Regions from separate parts of the Delftia sp. WY8 genome, predicted to be linked through region 2. Evidence: predicted binding sites of a transcription regulator. Region 2 holds the regulator's gene; the other holds the start of a gene.
The links. Region 2 encodes HrcA, which represses chaperone genes, less so after heat shock. Its sites were predicted from a motif close to TTAGCACTCNNNNNNNNNGAGTGCTAA; they were not measured.
Positions count from the first base shown of each region.

Region 1: groES (co-chaperone GroES) is a predicted target of HrcA. The motif match lies at 1,764-1,790, and genes of this name have one in related genera.

Region 1 covers NZ_CP049795.1:4,666,914-4,671,121, reverse strand. Annotated here, with positions in the region: gene G4D77_RS21475 (FecR domain-containing protein) at 1-279, opposite strand, end outside; gene G4D77_RS21470 (sigma-70 family RNA polymerase sigma factor) at 276-797, opposite strand; gene groES (co-chaperone GroES) at 1,878-2,168, shown strand; gene groL (chaperonin GroEL) at 2,217-3,860, shown strand; gene G4D77_RS21455 (aminotransferase-like domain-containing protein) at 3,969-4,208, opposite strand, start outside.
Region 2 covers NZ_CP049795.1:4,949,274-4,953,481, forward strand. Annotated here, with positions in the region: gene recN (DNA repair protein RecN) at 1-491, opposite strand, end outside; gene G4D77_RS22775 (NAD kinase) at 494-1,390, opposite strand; gene hrcA (heat-inducible transcriptional repressor HrcA) at 1,421-2,425, shown strand; tRNA gene G4D77_RS22785 (tRNA-Ile) at 2,493-2,571, shown strand; tRNA gene G4D77_RS22790 (tRNA-Arg) at 2,740-2,816, shown strand; gene G4D77_RS22795 (CHASE2 domain-containing protein) at 2,896-4,208, opposite strand, start outside.

The sequences.
Region 1 (4,208 bases), 280 kb from region 2:
GGCCAGGCTGCGCACCGCCAAGCGCCGCCCGCGCCCGCGTGCCGTGCGCGCGGCCTGGGCCAGGGCCACGCTGGCCGGCGTACCGGATAGCGGCTGCAGGCGTGCGCCCATGGCCTCTATGCGCAACCAGGCGCGCTCATGGTCGGGATGGGATTCGCGCCAGTGCTGCAGGCGCTGCACCAGCATCTCGCGCGTGCCGGCGCTGTGATCATCGGACTGCAGCTCCACCAGCCATTCGGCGGCCTGCTCGCGCACCGCAAGAGGAATGGGCAGGCTCATGCGCCGTCGTCGTCCAGAAAGCAGACTTGCACCACGGCCCGCGCGATATGGCGGCGCACGGTGGGCACGGAAAGGCCCAGTTCAGCCGCGATGTCGGCCTGCCTCACGCCGTCGATCTGCGACAGCAAAAAGGCCTGGCGCACGGGCAGTGGGAGCAGGGCCAGCAGGCGGTCCACCTCGACCAGGGTCTGCAGCACGATGGCGCGGTGCTCGGGGGACGGGGCCACGGCCTCGGGCATGAGGGCCAGGGCGTCCAGATAGGCCTGCTCCACGCAGCGCTTGCGGTAGAGGTTGGCGGCCAGACCCTGGGCAATGGTCATCAGCAGGGCACGCGGTTCGCGAATGGCCTGGATCTCGGCGCCGCTACGGCCCAGCAGGCGCACATAGGTGTCCTGGGTCAGATCGGCCGCATCAAAGGCATTGCCCAGGCGCTTGCGCAGCCAGCCCAGCAGCCAGCCGTGGTGGTCGGAGTAGAGAGTGGCGACATCGGGAACAAGGGCGCGGTCGGCGGCGGGCATGGGAAAGCGGCACGAGTGAAGCAGGAGGAAAGGCACCGGGGCAATATGCAGCGGCAAACAAGAATGCTTCTTATTTTCATTGTATCCAAATCCTACATCGTCAGTGCACCAACCTGCGCACCAACGCCTGAGTGCGGACGCTCGGCGCGAGCACCATCGTGGGCTGATTCCACCTTCGTTGAAACCAGTCGGAGCGACGGCATTGAGTCGACCGGAATCAGCGGTGCAGCGCGAAATGGGGCCTTCGAGGCGAAGCACGGCGCACCGAAGAATCGACTGGCCACTTCCAAACGGTGAAGCGGTCGTCCGACAATGGAAGCCTTCAACGGCCGGTGTTGGTCGTCCCTGTCACTCTCGCTTTGCACAGTGAAGGGCGTAGATCAGCCTGAGGCCATCGTTAGAAAGTCTGCAGTTGCCAACTGCTCCGCAGCGATTGCTGCTGCTCACGGCCACCTCGTGACCTATCAGTTGCAGCCACATGGTGGTCATCCAAGCTTCAGGGCTGGCGGCATCGCCAGATGCTTCGCTCCTCATCCGCACCCGACCTGGTGAAGCTCCCCTTTAGGACTGGGCCGTCATCGTGCCACGAAGGCGGAGCTTTTCTCCCTCTGACCACAGAGGTCACCAGACGAGGCCTCGGTCTCGTTCGCGCCTGATCAAGGGCAGTCACTCTGCACGGCTGGCTGATCTTGGGTGCGCTCAGCACCACGGCCAGGGCGCCTTCGATGCGACGTTAGGTCACAGCCCGCAAGGCTGCATGGTGATTCAGCGACAGCCTTTCGTCGGAAGTTCTGTGTGCTCCTGCAAGCCGCGCTTCGCCGCTGGCCAGCGCGGGCGCGCCCCGAAAAAACTAAAGATCAGTGGCGGAAAGCTAATGTGTAGTGGCGTTCCGCACTCCGCGCCGGATGTGCCGTCTTGCGGCACATCCGGCCCTACCCCTTGAAACCTGGCCGAATTGCCTTATTATTAGCACTCGTTGGGTATGAGTGCTAACAATCCTCTGTCCCACATTGCTTCGAATGCCGGCCCGCCGGGCCGGCAAGTCTTTGTTTCAACTTTGTTGATGATTTAGGAGTTGGTATGAACCTGCGTCCCCTGCACGATCGCGTGATCGTCAAGCGCCTCGAAAACGAAACCAAGACGGCTTCGGGCATCGTGATCCCCGACAACGCCGCCGAGAAGCCCGACCAGGGCGAAGTGCTGGCAGTGGGTCCCGGCAAGAAGAACGACAAGGGTGAAGTGATCGCCCTGAACGTGAAGGTCGGCGACCGCGTTCTGTTCGGCAAGTACAGCGGCCAGACCGTCAAGGTCCATGGCGACGAACTGCTGGTGATGAAGGAAGACGACCTGTTCGCGGTCGTCGAAAAGTAATCCACGCGCTTCGAAACCGCACTTTCCAACTGAATCCGGAGAATTGAAATGGCAGCAAAAGACGTAGTTTTCGGCGGCGAAGCACGCGCTCGCATGGTTGAAGGCGTGAACATCCTGGCCAACGCGGTCAAGGTCACGCTGGGCCCCAAGGGCCGCAACGTGGTGCTGGAGCGCTCCTTCGGCGCCCCCACCGTGACCAAGGACGGCGTGTCGGTCGCCAAGGAAGTGGAACTCAAGGACAAGCTGCAGAACATGGGCGCCCAGCTCGTGAAGGAAGTGGCCTCCAAGACCAACGACATCGCCGGTGACGGCACGACCACCGCCACCGTGCTGGCACAGGCCATCGTCCGCGAAGGCATCAAGTACGTGGCCGCCGGCCTGAACCCCATGGACCTCAAGCGCGGCATCGACAAGGCTGTCGCCGCCCTGGTGGAAGAGCTGAAGAAGCAATCCAAGGCCACCACCACCTCCAAGGAAATCGCCCAGGTCGGCTCGATCTCCGCCAACTCCGACGAATCCGTGGGCAGCATCATTGCCGAAGCCATGGACAAGGTCGGCAAGGAAGGCGTGATCACCGTTGAAGAAGGCAAGTCGCTGGCCAACGAACTCGACGTCGTCGAGGGCATGCAGTTCGACCGCGGCTACCTGTCGCCCTACTTCATCAACAACCCCGAAAAGCAGGTTGCCCTGCTGGACAACCCCTTCGTGCTGCTGTTCGACAAGAAGATCAGCAACATCCGCGACCTGCTGCCCACGCTGGAAGCCGTGGCAAAGGCCGGCCGTCCCCTGCTGATCATTGCAGAAGATGTCGAAGGCGAAGCCCTGGCAACGCTGGTGGTCAACACCATCCGCGGCATCCTGAAGGTTGTGGCTGTCAAGGCTCCTGGCTTCGGCGACCGCCGCAAGGCCATGCTGGAAGACATCGCCATCCTGACGGGCGGCAAGGTCATCGCTGAAGAAGTGGGCCTGGCGCTGGACAAGGTGACCCTGGAAGACCTGGGCCAGGCAGTGCGCATCGAAATCGGCAAGGAAAACACCACCATCATCGACGGTGCTGGCCAAGCTGCTGAAATCGAAGCCCGCGTCAAGCAGATCCGCATCCAGATCGAAGAAGCCACCAGCGACTACGACCGCGAAAAGCTGCAAGAGCGCGTGGCCAAGCTGGCCGGCGGCGTGGCCGTGATCAAGGTCGGCGCCGCCACCGAAGTCGAGATGAAGGAAAAGAAGGCCCGCGTTGAAGACGCCCTGCACGCTACCCGCGCTGCTGTGGAAGAAGGCATCGTGGCCGGCGGCGGCGTGGCTCTGCTGCGTGCCAAGCAAGCCGTGGGCGAACTGAAGACCGGCGACGCCGAGCAGGACGCCGGCATCAAGCTGATCATGAAGGCCATCGAAGCGCCCCTGCGCGAAATCGTGGCCAACGCCGGTGGCGAGCCCTCGGTGGTGGTCAACGCCGTGCTGAACGGCTCGGGCAACTACGGCTTCAACGCCGCCAACGACACCTACGGCGACATGCTGGAAATGGGTATCCTGGACCCGACCAAGGTGACGCGTACGGCCCTGCAGAACGCCGCTTCCGTGGCATCGCTGCTGCTGACGACCGAAGCCATGATCGCCGAGTCCCCCAAGGCTGAAGGCGCCCCCGCCATGCCCGACATGGGCGGCATGGGTGGCATGGGCGGCATGGGCATGTAATTGCCCGCCGCAACCGGGCAGGCCTTGCGCCATACCCGGTTTGCCCCGCAAGGAAAAGGCCGCCCTCGGGCGGCCTTTTTCATTGCATGAACGCTGTTGCCGATGTCCTCAGGACACGGCCTGGCCCCAGGCCCGGCCCAGGCGCGCCACGGCCTCGGTGATCTGGGGCACGGTGGGCGCCGCATACGACAGGCGCATGCACAGGCCGGCCTGCTGCGCCGCCTCGGCCGGGAAGAAGGCCTTGCCTGGCACATAGAGCACGCCCTGCTCCACAGCGGCCGTGAACAGCGCCCGGGCCAGGGCCTCGGGCTCGCCCGCATGCCGTTGTGGCGGCAGCAGCTGCGCCCA
Region 2 (4,208 bases):
CAGCGGCTCCAGCAGGCCTGGACCTCGCGGCTGTCTATGCCTGCATAGGCGTCCAGCAGCGCGCGTGCTGCGTCGGGTCGCGTGAGGCTTTGCCAGGCATGCTGGCCGTGGATGTCGATCAGCTGCTCGCCCAGGGCGCGCAGCTGCGTGGCCGTGGCCGGCGTGCCGTTGATCCAGGCGCGGCTGCGGCCCTGGGTGTCCACCGTGCGCCGCAGCAGCAGGCTGTTGTCCTCGCAGGCCAGGCCTGCCGCCTCCAGCCAGGGGCGCAGCCGCGCGCAGCCGTCGAACTCCACGCAGATATCGGCCTGGGGGCAGCCTTCGCGCACCACGTCGGCGTCGGCGCGGGCGCCCAGGGCCAGCTGCAATGCATCGATCAGGATGGATTTGCCGGCGCCGGTCTCGCCGGTCAGCACGGTGAAGCCCGCATGCCAGTCCAGATCCAGGGCCTGCACGATCACGAAGTCGCGCAGCACGATGCGCTTGAGCGCCATGGTCAGGCGCCTCCCTCGTTCCAGCCCAGTTTCTTGCGCAGCGTGGCGAAGTAGTTCCAGCCCTTGGGGTGCAGAAAGCGCACGCTGTGGTGGGCGCGGCTCACGAGGATGCGGTCGCCGTGCTGCAGCGAGGCCAGCGACTGCATGTCGAAATTGGCGCTGACATCGCGCCCGGCCACGACTTCGATCGTGACCTCGTTGGCATCGGACAGCACGATGGGGCGATTGGACAGGTTGTGCGGCGCAATGGGTGCCATGACCCAGGCGGGGATGGACGGATGCATCATCGGCCCGCCAGCGGACAGGGCATAGGCCGTGGAGCCCGTGGGCGTGGCCACGATCAGGCCGTCGGCGCGCTGGTTGGAGACAAAGCGGCCGCCGACCTCGATGCGCAACTCCACCATGCCGGAGGTGCCGCCGCGGTTGACCACCACGTCGTTCATGGCCAGGGCCTCGAACACGCATTCGCCCTCGCGGATCACGCGGGCGCACATCAGGGGACGCAGGTCTTCTTCGTACTCGCCCTGCAGCATGGGGGTGAGCGTGGCCTCGAAGTCCTCCAGCGCGATGTCGGTGACAAAGCCCAGGCGGCCCTGGTTCACCCCGATCAGGGGCGTTCCGTATTGCGCCAGGTGCCGGCTCACGCCGAGCATGGTGCCGTCGCCGCCGACGACCAGGCCCAGGTCGCAATGCCTGCCCAGGCCATCGACATCGAGGGTGGGGTAGTCTGTGAGCCCTGCGTGCAGGGCCGATTGGGTATCGAGCACGACTTCGCAGCCCTGGCGCCTGAGGAAGTCCGCAATGCGCTCGAGCGCGTTGCTGGCATTCTCGGACGGGGCGCTTGCGCTGGGAGCGTGGTACTTCCCGATCAAGGCAACGTGGCGAAACGTGGACGTCATTTCTGGAAATTACATCATTAAAATCATCACATGCTCGACGAACGTGCCAAGTTGTTGCTCAAAGCGCTGATCGAGCGTTACATCGCTGACGGCCAGCCTGTGGGCTCGCGGACCCTGTCGCGTGCGTCGGGGCTTGAATTGTCGCCTGCCACGATACGCAATGTGATGGCTGACCTCGAAGACCTGGGGTTGATCATCAGTCCGCACACCTCGGCCGGCCGCATTCCGACCGCCCGGGGCTACCGGCTGTTCGTGGACACCATGCTCACGGCGGACCGTGCAGATATCGTGACGCCCGAGCTCGTGCCCGAGCAGCCGCAGAAAGTCATAGCCAACGCCGCCAATCTGCTGTCCAGCCTTTCCCAGTTCGTGGGCGTGGTGCTGGTGCCTCGCCGTACCTCGGTGTTCAAGCACATCGAATTCGTGCGACTGTCGGAGCGGCGCTTTCTGGTCATCATCGTCTCGCCCGACGGTGACGTGCAAAACCGCGTCATCTTCACCGACGTGGATTACTCGGCCTCTCAGCTGATCGAGGCATCGAACTTTCTCAACAGCCACTACGCAGGCCTGGCCATGGAAGAGGTGCGCGAGCGCCTCAAGGGCGAGGTCGAGCTTTTGCGCGGCGAGGTGGCCACCCTCATGCAGGCAGCCGTCAACGTGGGCACGGAGGCCATGACCAGTGCCCAGGAGGACGTGGTCATCGCGGGCGAGCGCAACCTGCTGTCGGTCAGCGATTTCTCCAGCGACATGGGCAATCTGCGCCGCGCCTTCGACCTGTTCGAGCAAAAGACCCAGATCCTCAGGCTGCTGGATTTCTCCAGCCAGGCTGAAGGTGTGCGCATCTACATCGGGGGCGAAAGCCAGGTCGTGCCCTTCGAGGAGCTGTCCGTGGTCAGCGCGCCCTACGAGCTCGACGGCAAGGTGGTGGGCACGCTGGGCGTGATCGGCCCCACCCGCATGCACTACGACCGCATGATCCAGATCGTGGACATCACCTCCAAGCTGGTCAGCAACGCGCTGAGCCACAAGCGCTGAGCCGCGCAGGTTAGGATCTACAATAGCTGTTTGCCATGGCGTGCATCCGCGCTGCCTTGGTGAATCAGGGGCCTTAGCTCATGCTTGGTTAGAGCAGCGGACTCATAATCCGTTGGTGCCCAGTTCGACTCTGGGAGGCCCTACCATTCATTGGTATGAAAAAGCCTGCCGCCTTTCCGGGCGGCAGGCTTTTTTGCTGGGCGCGACGCTGCCGGCTGGCATGGCTGCCATTGAATGCGACTTCCAGGTTTTTTGCAGAAATATGGCGCTTTTGCCTGGAAGCTCCAAAACCCGCTGCTACAATGCGAAGCGTTGCGGCTGTAGCTCAGCTGGATAGAGTACTTGGCTACGAACCAAGGGGTCGTGGGTTCGATTCCTGCCAGCCGCACCAAAAAACGCAAAGCCCTGAAGTTGAAAGACTTCAGGGCTTTTTCGTTTTCACGGGCCCTCCGCCGGGATGACACCCCCGGTCAGGCTTGCTGCGCCTTCGGCAGCACGATGCTGAAGGTGCTTCCCTGGCCTGGCGCGCTTTCTATCTGCAGCTGCCCGCCATGGCGGGCAGCCACGGTGCGGACAAAGGCCAGCCCAAGGCCTGCGCCGTCCAGGTGCTGATGGTGGTCCAGGCGCTCGAAGGGCTGGCTCAGGCGGGCGACGGCCTGCGCATCCATGCCGGGTCCGTGGTCCCGGATGGCGATGCGGCAATGGCCGGCGTCCTGCAGCAGCAGGCATTGCACCGTGGCGCCGCTTGCCGGTTGCCCGTGCGCTCCGTACTTGATGGCGTTGCCGATCAGGTTGACGGCTGCGCGGTGGAGCATGCCCGGGTCGCCCAGCACGGGGCATTCCTGCTCGGGCAGGCTGAATTCCAGCTGCACATGGGCGGCGCTGGCCTGGGCCCAGCAGCTTTCCACGGCCTGGTCCAGCACCAGGCCCAGGTCCAGCTGCTGCTGGCGCAGCGCCTGCTGCTGGGCACGAGCCAGGTGCACGAAATCGTCGGCCAGCTGCAGGGAGGCCTGGGCATAGCCTTCGATGCGCGGGAGCAGCATGCCCAGGTCGGGCGCTTGTACGGAACCACGCTGCATCTCCAGCAAGGTGATGATGGATGCCACGGGCGCCCGGATGTCGTGCGAGATGAACTGCATGGCCTGGTCGCGCTGGGCCTGGGCGCTGCGCAGATCGCTGATATCGACCAGGGTGATCAGCCAGCCCGTGGTGGGCGGAGCCTCGAAGGCCTGGACCAGCAGCATCAGGCTGCGGCCGCGGCCGTCGCGCCCCTCGCTGCTGAGCGGCAGGCCGCCGGCGGCAAGCGCCCTGGCCGTGAGCAGTGGGCTGCCGGCTTGCGGGCCGGGCGCCGTGTCCAGCGCCCGCAGGCCATCGAGCAGCCTGGGAAGGGAGTCGCCAGCGCGCAGGTCGTGATCCAGGCTGCGCGCATAGGCATGGGCCGCGGCATTGGCCAGCAGCACATGGCCCTGGCGGTCGCAGACAAAGGTGGGCGAGGGCAACTGGCGCAGGCTTTCGCTGACGAAATGGTGCAGGGCGCGCAGTTGCCGCGAAGCCTGCTCGACGGCGGCAATGCGCTGGTCCAGCAGGTCGCCGCCCAGGCGCAGCGCGGTGGGCAGGCCCTGGCCCTGCAGGTCTCGCAGTTCCAGCGCCAGAAAGCGGGCGGCGGCGCGCAGGCGCAGCCAGCTCCACAGCGGATAGGCCAGGGCCAGGCCCAGAAGGGCTGCGGCAGGGGCCGTCTGCACCTGCAAGATGCGTGGTGCCAGCCCGGCCAGCGACAGGCAGG